Regions from separate parts of the Bradyrhizobium sp. B124 genome, predicted to be linked through region 2. Evidence: riboswitches for the same ligand, from Rfam matches in the RefSeq annotation. Region 2 holds a riboswitch; the other holds the start of a gene.
The links. A riboswitch is a leader RNA that binds a small molecule or an ion and turns the genes downstream of it on or off. The one in region 2 is predicted to bind S-adenosylmethionine.
Positions count from the first base shown of each region.

Region 1 (5,253 bases), 1.8 Mb from region 2:
CTGCCGGAATCGCTTCGCTTCCTGCACTTCTGCAACGCCGCCCGGGTCGACTCGGGTCAGGATTTTCGCGTGCACATGACCCGCCTGATCGATACGATCAACGAGGTCCTGAGTGAGGCCGGGCGATCGCCGCTGCGTGAAGTTTCGCCGATCAAGCGCTACTGGAAGTACGGCGCAGGCCTCGCCGCCGCGGCATTGACGCTGGCCGTCTGGACCGTCGGGCCCGCGTTCGAACATACCGTGGCGAAGTCAGGCGGGCAGGACGATCAGACCACCGTCGGACGCGCGACGCCGCCCGCCGTTCCGGCCTCCGTCACGCAGCGCGCCAAGGCGCATGACGGCTTTCTCTTTCCTGATTCCGATCGACGATTTCTGAGTGAGGCCGATCTCAAGGACATGTCGGCGATCGAGCTGCGGATCGCACGAAACGAGATTTTCGCGCGGCATGGCCGGTTCTTCAAGGATCAGGTGCTCGCGAACTACTTCTCGCAATTCGCCTGGTATCAACCCGCTGCGGTCGAAGTCCCCCTGAGCAACCTCGAGACGACCAACGTCGACACGATCGAGGCGAAGGAGCACGAGAAGTGAGGCCAGCCGGCAGTATCGGTTGATCTCGCACCGCGTATGACCACCTCCCCCATTCTCAGGGGAGAGGTGGCCAGTCCCTGATCAATTCGTCGGCATCACATAGGCGTAGATCCGGCCGCGCGAGACCGGCACCTCGCGGACGCGGTGGCTGCTGTTGCCCGAGATCATGATCGGATTGCCCTTGGCATCGACGCCGGTGATGATCCCGACATGACCGCCGCCACGGCGGCCCATCACGGCGATGGCGCCGACCTGCGGCCCGGAGACGCGCTGGCCGTATTTGGCGAACGAGCTCGCCATGTCGGAGCCGGTGCCGCGATGGCCGGTCTGCTGCAGCACCATGTTCATGAAGCGCGCGCACCACAGGCTGGAGCGGCCGGTCGGATTGCCGCCGAGATAGCGGCGCGCCGTGTCGACGATGCCGGATGAGCCGAAGCCACCTGTCGCGCTCACGTCGGAGTTGGACGCGGCCTCAGCGCTGCCCGGTAACACGGCTGCATTGGCCTCGCCAAAGCCGCCCGCCTGCATCTGGGCGCGACGCTCGGCACGCGACAGCCGCGCTGTGTGCCGGTAGTGATGATGAGCGGAATGCCGCGTGTGATGGCCGGCATGAGCCGAATGCGCGTGACGCGAATGGTGCGGACGGGCGGACGCCGGAACGGCGGAGATCACGGCGAGCGTGAGCGAACACAGAGCCAGCGCCAAAACTCGAAGCGACCGGCGATACGCAAGCAACTGAACCATACTTCACGAGACCCTCTGAAACGCCCCCCAACTCCCCGTCGCATTCCCAAGGGAATGCGGTGGTGGTTTTGAAGATCGGGATGTGGCGAGAGGAAGATTTCATGCGGCGTTGCGAAAACGATTTCGGGGTCATTCCGCGCAAATTCCATGACGAAAATAGCCAGAACTGCCGCATTGCAGCCGCGGAAATTAATTGCAAATCTGGGGGCGGCCAACGAGAGGAGAATTTCAATGCCCCATGCCATCACGAAAGATCATGTCCGCCTGCATTTCGAAGAGGCAGGCAGTGGGACCCCGATCATCTTCCTGCACGAGTTCGCAGCTGACCACACCAACTGGGAACCGCAGATGCGCTACTTCTCGCGCGGTCACCGCTGCATCGCCTATTCCGCGCGCGGCTACACGCCGTCGGACGTGCCGCCGAGCGCCGACGTCTACACCTACGCGCATTTCTACACCGACGCGCTCGCGGTGCTCGACCATCTCGGCATCGCGAAGGCCCATTTCATCGGCCTCTCGATGGGCTCCTATTCGTCGCTGCAGGTCGCGCTCAACGCACCGGAGCGTGCGCTGTCGATGACGCTGGCCGCGGTCGGCTCGGGCTCCAGCCTCGAGAATCTCGCTGCCTTCCGCGCGCAGTGCCGCGCCAATGCCGAGCAGCTCGAGTCCATCGGCTCCGCCGAAGTCGCCAAGGTGACCCGCGAGGCACCGAGCCGGATTCCGTTCCTGGTCAAGGACCCGCGCGGCCACGCCGATTTCTACGCCGCGCTCGCGCGCCACGACGCCAAGGGCTCAGCCAACACGATGCGCAGCTTCCAGGGCGGCAGGCCCTCGATCTACACCATGACCGCGGCCATCAAGCGCGCAGCGACGCCGGCGCTGATCCTGTGCGGCGACGAGGACGACAATTGCATCGCGCCGAGCATGTTCCTGAAGCAGCATCTGCCGGCCGCCGGCCTTTCCTTCTTCCCGAAGTCCGGCCATGTGCTCAACCTCGAGGAGCCGGCGCTGTTCAACGAGATGGTCGAACGCTTCATCGCACTAGTCGAGGCCGGCCGCTGGCCGGTGCGCGATCCGCGGTCGCTGGTGGCGGCGCCGGTGTGATCGATCGCCATTGCGAGCGAAGCGAAGCAATCCATCTTCCCACACGCGGAAGCATGGATTGCTTCGTCGCTATCGCTCCTCGCAATGACGGCAACTATTTCCCTTTCTCACCCCGGCTGAGCAGGAACACGCCCTGCTCGCCGAACATGTTCCACACCCACCAGGGCAGGTTGAGCGGCACCGGGCGGCCGTAGAGATCGAGCGCCACCGCGCGCTCCATCTTGACATTGATCTGCTCGCAGAGCTCCACGAAGTCCTTGATGGTACAGAAATGGATGTTCGAGGTGTCGTACCAGCTCGCGGGCAGATTCTCGGTGCGCGGCATGTGGCCACCGATCAGGAGCTGCAGCCGCATCTTCCAGAACCCGAAATTCGGGAACGAGACGATCGCGCGATGGCCGATCCGCAGCAGATTCTCCAGCACCACCTTGGGCTGCCGCGTCGCCTGCAAGGTCTGCGACAGGATGACATAGTCGAACGCATCGTCGGGATAGTTGACGAGGTCGGTGTCGGCATCGCCCTGCACCACCGCGAGGCCCTTGGCAACGCAGCCATTGACGCCCTCGCGCGACAGCTCGATGCCGCGGCCGTCGATGCCGCGGCTCTCCAGCAGCTGCAGCAATTCGCCGTCGCCGCAGCCGACGTCGAGCACGCGCGAACCCGGCCGCACCATGTCGGCGACCAGCAGATGATCGGTACGATAGCCGCCGGTCCGCTCCGGCGCGACGCCCGGCAAGGGCAAGGTTTGCTGCATGCTCATGACTGGCCGTCGTCCTTCAGTCGGCGCGCCTTGCCCGCGGCCTGCAGGAAGGCACGGGAAATTTCGAGGAATTCCGGCACGTCGAGCAGGAATGCGTCATGGCCGCGATCGGTCTCGATCTCGGCGAACGACACCCGTGCGCTCGACGCGTTCAGCGCATGCACCAGCGCGCGCGATTCCGAGGTCGGAAACAGCCAGTCGCTGGTGAACGAAACCACGCAGAACCGCGTCTTGATGCCGGTGAACGCCTTTGCGAGCACACCATTATGGTCGGCAGCGATGTCGAAATAGTCCATCGCGCGCGTGAGGTACAGATAGCTGTTGGCGTCGAAGCGCTCGACAAAGGACGAGCCCTGGTAGCGCAGATAGCTCTCGACCTGGAAATCCGCATCGAACGAGAAGGTCGGCAGCTCGCGATCCTGCATCCGCCGTCCGAACTTGCGGTGCAGCGCGGCGTCCGAGAGATAGGTGATGTGCGCCGCCATCCGCGCCACCGCCAGTCCACGATGCGGATGGGTGTCCTCGTCGACATAGCGGCCACCGCGCCAGTCCGGATCGGCCATCACCGCCTGACGGCCGAGCTCGTGGAACGCGATGTTCTGCGCCGAGTGGCGCGTCGAGCAGGCGATCGCGAGCGTCGAGAACACGCGCTCGGGATAGGCCGCGGTCCATTGCAGCACCTGCATGCCGCCCATCGAGCCGCCGACCACGCAGAACAGCGTCGCAATGCCGAGGCGATCGATCAGCATCGCCTGCGCGCGCACCATGTCGGGGATCGTGATGATCGGGAAATCGAGCCCCCACACCTTGCCGGTCGCAGGGTTCAGCGACGCCGGCCCGGTCGAGCCCATGCAGCCGCCGATCACGTTGGAGCAGATGATGAAGTATTGTTCGGGATCGATCGGCTTGCCGGCGCCGACCATGGTGTCCCACCAGCCGGGCTTGCCGGTGACGGGATGGGTGTTGTTGACGTGCTGATCGCCGGTCAGCGCGTGGCAGATCAGGATTGCGTTGGACCTGTCAGCATTGAGCTGGCCATAGGTCTGATAGGCGATCTGGAACGGCGCGAGATCGACGCCGCAATCCAGCTTCAGCGGCTGATCCATGCCGAACTTCGCCACCAATGACGACGGATGATCCGCCTCATGGGCGCGATCATCGCTGGACATCGGCGGGCTCGGTATCGGACGCACGTTGCTCATCTAGGCGACCCTGCCTCCGCGTGGGAGGGCTCGAACAGAAATCAGGCCATAAAAAACCCGGCCTGAACAAGGTTCGGCCGGGAGCTGATCTGTCCCCGGCCTGTTTAGCGAGTTGTTTAACGTGGCTGCAAGCCGGCCGGCTCAAATGACCACGGAGTAACGCGAACCTAGTCCTCAGGCCCCCCGTCGTCAAGGCGGCCAGTGAACCTCCCCTTGCCGGGCGCCGATGGTTAACCGAATGCGCAAGGCACGCCTGCGACGTTTCTCTTTGCTTTCGCTGGCCGTCTTTCCTAATCAGGGACCCTGTCTGGCACGGCATCGGGCCGCCCGGACGACAAGGTTTGAGAGCATGTCCAACCCACCCCCGTCGCCGCCCTCGCTGCAGGAGCTGCGCAAGGAGATCGATGCGATCGACGAGCAGGTTCACCGCCTGCTGATGGCGCGCGGCGACATCATCGACCGCCTGATCCAGGTCAAGAAGACCCAGGAGGTCGGCTCGGCGTTCCGCCCGGCGCGCGAGGCCAGCATGATGCGCGAGCTGGTGCGGCGCCATCGCGGCATCCTGCCGCTCGACACCATCGAGAGCATCTGGCGCGTCATCATCTCGACCTTCACCTATGTGCAGGCGCCGTTCGCGGTGCATGCCGATGTCTCGGTCGGCGAGTCCGCGATGCGCGACTCGGCGCGGTTTCACTTCGGCTTCGTGGTGCCTTACGTGTCGCATTTCAGCGCCCAGGCCGCGGTCGAGGCGGCGGCGAAATCGAAGGGCGACCTCGCGCTGGTCTCCGCGATCGCGAGCCGCACACCGTGGTGGAATGCGCTCGAGGCCGATGGCGCGCCGAAGATCATCGCGCG
Region 1 covers NZ_CP152413.1:4,541,219-4,546,471, forward strand. Annotated here, with positions in the region: gene AAFG13_RS21780 (YARHG domain-containing protein) at 1-588, shown strand, start outside; gene AAFG13_RS21785 (TIGR02594 family protein) at 670-1,332, opposite strand; gene AAFG13_RS21790 (alpha/beta hydrolase) at 1,564-2,436, shown strand; gene metW (methionine biosynthesis protein MetW) at 2,531-3,196, opposite strand; gene AAFG13_RS21800 (homoserine O-acetyltransferase) at 3,193-4,398, opposite strand; SAM riboswitch at 4,482-4,561, opposite strand; gene AAFG13_RS21805 (chorismate mutase) at 4,748-5,253, shown strand, end outside.
Region 1: another riboswitch for S-adenosylmethionine. It lies ahead of AAFG13_RS21800 (homoserine O-acetyltransferase); the one in region 2 lies ahead of AAFG13_RS29970 (O-succinylhomoserine sulfhydrylase).

Region 2 (5,253 bases):
CGCTCGATCTCGCCGGCGCCGAGCGCGCGCGCGATCGCGGATGCGACACCGCCGCCCATCGCGCCACCGGACATCGTCATGGTGAGGATCACGCAGGGAAACAGCAGCGCCATCGCCGCGAGCGACTCGACGCCGAGCCGGCCGATATAGGAGGTCTCCGCGATCACGACGCAGGTGCCGGCGGAGAGCGCGATCACGTTCGGCCACGCCAGCCACAACAGCGTGCGCAAAATCGGCCCGTCGAGCAGCGCATTGCGCGCCGGCCTGGTCACCGGCGGCGGCAGCGGCCGTTCTTGTTCGTCGACAGGTATTTCGGCGAGGCCGAGGTCGGACATTTCTACTCCCACGCGCGATCTTCGGGAGCCGCGCCATGGTGTTTCCCTACCATGGCAGCGATGGATTCCACGTGCGCGGGACGCAAGGGGGGCCTGCGTGATTGCAGGTGAACCTCTGATCTAGCCGATCGACCAGACGAACGACGCACCGGCAGCGCCATTCGGCTTCAGATGCACCGGAATATGCCGTACGCAGCCAGCCGCGAGCCCTTCGAACAAGCCTGTCAGGACGCTGGCGCAGGCCGGGTGATAATCGGCCACGTCGGCCATCAGCTTCCAGCCCTGCTGGCGGATCTCGAACTGGCCCTCGGACTCGCTGATTTCAGCGACATCATCCTGCGACTCGAAAAGCGCGCGCAGGAATGCGGCAAATTCCGCGGCACGGCCACGACGGCCATCGAGCGCCTCGGCGACTTCGTCGTAATACTGCATGCCAATGAGCTTGCCGGTGAGATGCAGCAGATAGCTCGCATCCTCGGGGCCGAACACCTGCACGATGACCGGCGCGGCGGTCTTCACATATTCCATCGCATAGTTGCGATAGGCCTTTTCCAGCCGCGGCTTCGGCCAGCTGTCGACCGGCAAAGCCGGCGCGGTTCTGGGATCGAACAGCGGCGCCTCGAGGTGGCGCGCGAACACCAGTCGCTGGTCGAGCTCGAGCGGATGATCGTATTCGCAGTAATAGCCCTCGAGCCCGTCCTGGCCGTCGACACTCTGCTTGGTGCAGACGAAGCCGAGCCTGAGATCGCCAAGCGCGACGCCATTGTTGGCGTGCCAGCCGCGCAGCATCGCGCGCGAGACCTCGCCGGGCACGCCGCAGATCGCCGTGCCCTTCCAGATCCAGCGCGGCGGCGGATAGCGGATCCAGGCCTTGCGGTCGGTCTCGTACATGTATTCGACATGCACGCCGCCGATCCAGTTGGAGAGATAGTGATATTGCGCGGCCGCGACCGCAGGCGGCAGCCCGTCGAGGCCGAGCTTCTTCAAGCCGGGCAGGAAGCGCTCCTGCTGCTGGCGGCGAAACACGCGGAACACGAACTCGGCGGCGTCAGCGGTGCCGCGCCGCGTGACGACGGTGAGGATCAGCCCGGTGAAGAAGGCGTGATAGAGATCGGCGACGCTGCGCCACTTCCGCCACTGCGCTTCTTGCGCGCTTTCGCCTGCAGTCATGTTCGCTCCCTGGCTCTTGTTGGCGAGGTCGAGCTCGCATGCGCGATCGTAGCCCGGATGCAGCGAAGCGCAATCCGGGGCAGCTCGATCCGCGTATGCACCGTCCCGGATTTCGCAGCCGCTTCATCCGGGCTACGGAATTACACGCGCGCGAAACGGAGTTACACGCGAAAATGCTTCGAGAGCTTCAGACCCTGCGCCTGGTAGTTCGAGCCGATGCGCTGGCCGTAGAGCGCGTCGGGACGCTCGAGCATGCGTTCGTAGACGAGGCGGCCGACGATCTGGCCATGCTCGAGAATGAACGGCACCTCGCGCGAGCGCACTTCCAGCACGGCGCGCGCGCCCTTGCCGCCGGCACCGGCATAGCCGAAGCCGGGATCGAAGAAGCCGGCATAGTGGACACGGAATTCGCCGACCAGCGGATCGAACGGCACCATCTCCGCGGCGTAGTCCGGCGGCACCTGCACGGCCTCTTTCGACGCCAGGATGTAGAACTCGCCGGGATCGAGGATGAGGCTGCCGTCGGGCCGCGCCTTGATCGGCTCCCAGAACTCCTCGACCGAGTAGCCGCCGCGGCGATCGACATCGACCACGCCGGTGTGGCGCTTGGCGCGATAGCCGACGAAGCCGCCCGAGTTCTCGCCGGACAGATCGACCGACAGCGCGACGCCGTGGGTAAGGTCGGCATTGTCGGCATCGACCAGCCGCTCGGCAGCATGCAGCGCGTCGAGCTCATCGGCAGTCAAGGTCGCCTCGCCGATCCGGAAACGGACCTGGCTGAGCCGCGAGCCCTCGCGCAGCAGCACGGGAAACGTCTTCGGGCTGATCTCGGCATAGAGCGGGCCGTGATAGCCGGCACCGATCATGTCGAAACGGCGGGTGCCGTCGGCGATCACGCGGGTGAACACGTCGAGCCGTCCGGTCGAGCTCTTCGGGTTGGCCGCGGCCACGATCTCCGGCGGCAGCGCGAGGCTCTCCAGCAGCGGCACGATGTAGACGCAATTGGTCTCCAGCACCGCGCCGTCGGACAGATCGATCTCGTGCAGCTTGAGCTGGTCGATCCGCTCGGCAACGGTGGCACCGGGCCCCGGCAGGAAGCTGGCGCGGACGCGGTAGGCGATGTCGCCGAGGCGCAGATCGAGGCTCGCCGGCTGGATCTGGCTCTCGACAAAGTCGTAGGCGGGCAGGATGAGGCCAGCCTCCGCCATCTCCGCGATCATGCGGTCGGGCAGGATTCCGTTGGATTCATCTTCCAGCGTGAACGACACGGCACGGTCCCTCAAGATGGCCCAAAATCATACTCTGAGCGGCCACCAAGCCCCAAATTATGGGCTTTTACGGGTTATCCGATGACCGTCTTGACGGAAAGGGCGCGAGGGAATATCAGCTGCACTTATCCCGTGGTGATTTGAGCCGGCCGGCTTGCAGCCACGTTAAATAAGTCGCTAAACAGGCCGGGGACAGTGTGATCCCGGCTTGTGGAGGTTTCTCCAGGCCGGTTTTTTTGTGGCCAGTTTCCGAGGGAAATGGCCACTTCGGAGGTCACATGTCTGAATCCAAGTCTTCTGAATCCAAGTCTTCTGAATCCAAGTCTACCGCCCGCTACCGTCCCGAAACCCGCCTCGTCCATGGCGGTACGCTCCGCTCGCAATTCGGGGAGACGTCGGAGGCGCTGTTTCTCACCCAGGGCTATGTCTACGACACCGCCGAGCAATGCGAGGCGCGCTTCAAGGGCCAGGATCCCGGCTTCATCTATTCGCGCTATTCCAATCCGACCATTGCGATGTTCGAGCGCCGCATGATCGAGCTCGAGGGCGCGGAAGCCGCGCGCTCGACCGCGACCGGCATGGCCGCGGTAACGACCGCGATCCTCGCGCCGCTGAAGGCCGGCGACCACGTGGTGGCGTCGAAGGCGCTGTTCGGCTCCTGCCTCTATGTGGTGCAGGACCTGCTGCCGCGCTACGGCATCGAGACGACGCTGGTCGACGGCCTCGATCTCGACCAGTGGCAGCGCGCATTGCGGCCGAACACCAAGACCTTCTTCCTGGAGAGCCCGACCAATCCGACGCTCGACGTGCTCGACATCGGCGCGATCGCAGAGATCGCGCATAGCGGCGGCGCACGGCTGATCGTCGACAATGTGTTCGCGACGCCGATCTGGCAGAGCCCGCTGTCGCTCGGCGCCGACGTCGTGGTCTATTCCGCGACCAAGCATATCGACGGCCAGGGCCGCTGTCTCGGCGGCGTCATCCTGTCGTCGGAAGCCTTTATCGCCGAGCACATCCATAATTTCATGCGCCAGACCGGTCCGTCGCTGTCGCCGTTCAACGCCTGGGTGCTGTTGAAGGGGCTGGAGACGCTCGGCATCCGGGTCCGCGCGCAGACCGAAAACGCGGCGAAGATCGCCGAGGCGCTGGCGAAGCATCCGAAGATCACGCGGCTGGTCTACCCCGGCCGCCCCGATCATCCGCAGGCCGAGACGGTGAAGAAGCAGATGGGTGCCGGCTCGACGCTGGTCGGCTTCGAGGTCAAGGACGGCAAGGCCGGCGCCTTCCGCTGCCTCAACGCGCTGAAGATCTCGCGCATCTCCAACAATCTCGGCGATGCCAAGAGCCTGGTCACGCATCCCGCGACCACGACCCATCAGCGCCTGGCGCCGGAGGCCCGTGCCGAACTCGGTATCAGCGAAGGTTTTATTCGCTTCTCGGCCGGGCTGGAACATCCCGACGATCTGATCGAGGATTTTGAGCGGGCGCTGAACCAGGTTTGAGGCGAACACGCGTCGTGGCCGGGCTAACCCGGCCACGATGGCTTCTCTTGAGAACTACGTCGCAGCCGTCGTCACGCCGCCGTCGACCACGATGGTCTGGCCGGTCATGAAGGTCGAGGCATCGGAAGCAAGATAGGCCACCGCGCCCGCGATCTCGTCGGGCTCGCCGATGCGGCGGAGCGGTGTCGATGCGGTGCGGCGCTTCAGATTGTCCGGATCCTCCCACAGCGCGCGGGCGAAATCGGTCTTCACCAGGCCCGGCGCCACGCAATTGACGCGCACGCCCTTCGGGCCCCATTCGCCGGCGAGGCTGCGGCACAGCGCGAAGTCGGCCGCCTTGGAGATGCCGTAGGCGCCGATCACCGTAGAACCACGAAGTCCGCCGATCGAGGAGATGATCACGACCGAGCCCTTGCCGCGTTCGGCCATCTGCGGGATCGCCAGCGCGGAAAGCCAGATGTTGCTCTTGACGTTGGAGCCCATGATCTTGTCGAAGGCCTCGTCCGTGATGTCGAGCAGCGGGCCGTAATAGGGATTGACCGCAGCGTTGCAGACCAGGATGTCGATCTTGCCGTAATGCTTGATCGTGCCGGAGATCAGCCCCTCGACCTCCGCGCGGCGCGCGATGTTGCAGGGGATGACGAGTGCATCGCCGCCGGCCTTCTTGATGCCATCGGCGACCTCCTGGCAGGCATCCGCCTTCCGCGAGGAGATCACGACCTTGGCCCCGAGTTTTGCGAGCAACTCCGCGGAGGAGCGGCCGATGCCACGGCTCGAGCCGGTGACGACCGCAACCTGGCCGGTGAGATCGAACGGGGTGTTTTTCATTGTTGTTCCTCCAAGGCGTCATTCCGGGGCTCGCGAAGCGAGAACCCGGAATCCATCGAGCCGCATGGTTCGTGGTGGAATGGATTCCGGGCTCAGCCCTTCGGGCTGCCCCGGAATGACGGATGAGAGCTACGCCAACAGCCCGCCGCC
Region 2 covers NZ_CP152413.1:6,317,099-6,322,351, reverse strand. Annotated here, with positions in the region: gene AAFG13_RS29985 (MATE family efflux transporter) at 1-335, opposite strand, end outside; gene AAFG13_RS29980 (hypothetical protein) at 456-1,505, opposite strand; gene AAFG13_RS29975 (2'-deoxycytidine 5'-triphosphate deaminase) at 1,667-2,773, opposite strand; SAM riboswitch at 2,896-2,975, shown strand; gene AAFG13_RS29970 (O-succinylhomoserine sulfhydrylase) at 3,052-4,275, shown strand; gene AAFG13_RS29965 (SDR family oxidoreductase) at 4,330-5,103, opposite strand; gene pimD (pimeloyl-CoA dehydrogenase small subunit) at 5,233-5,253, opposite strand, start outside.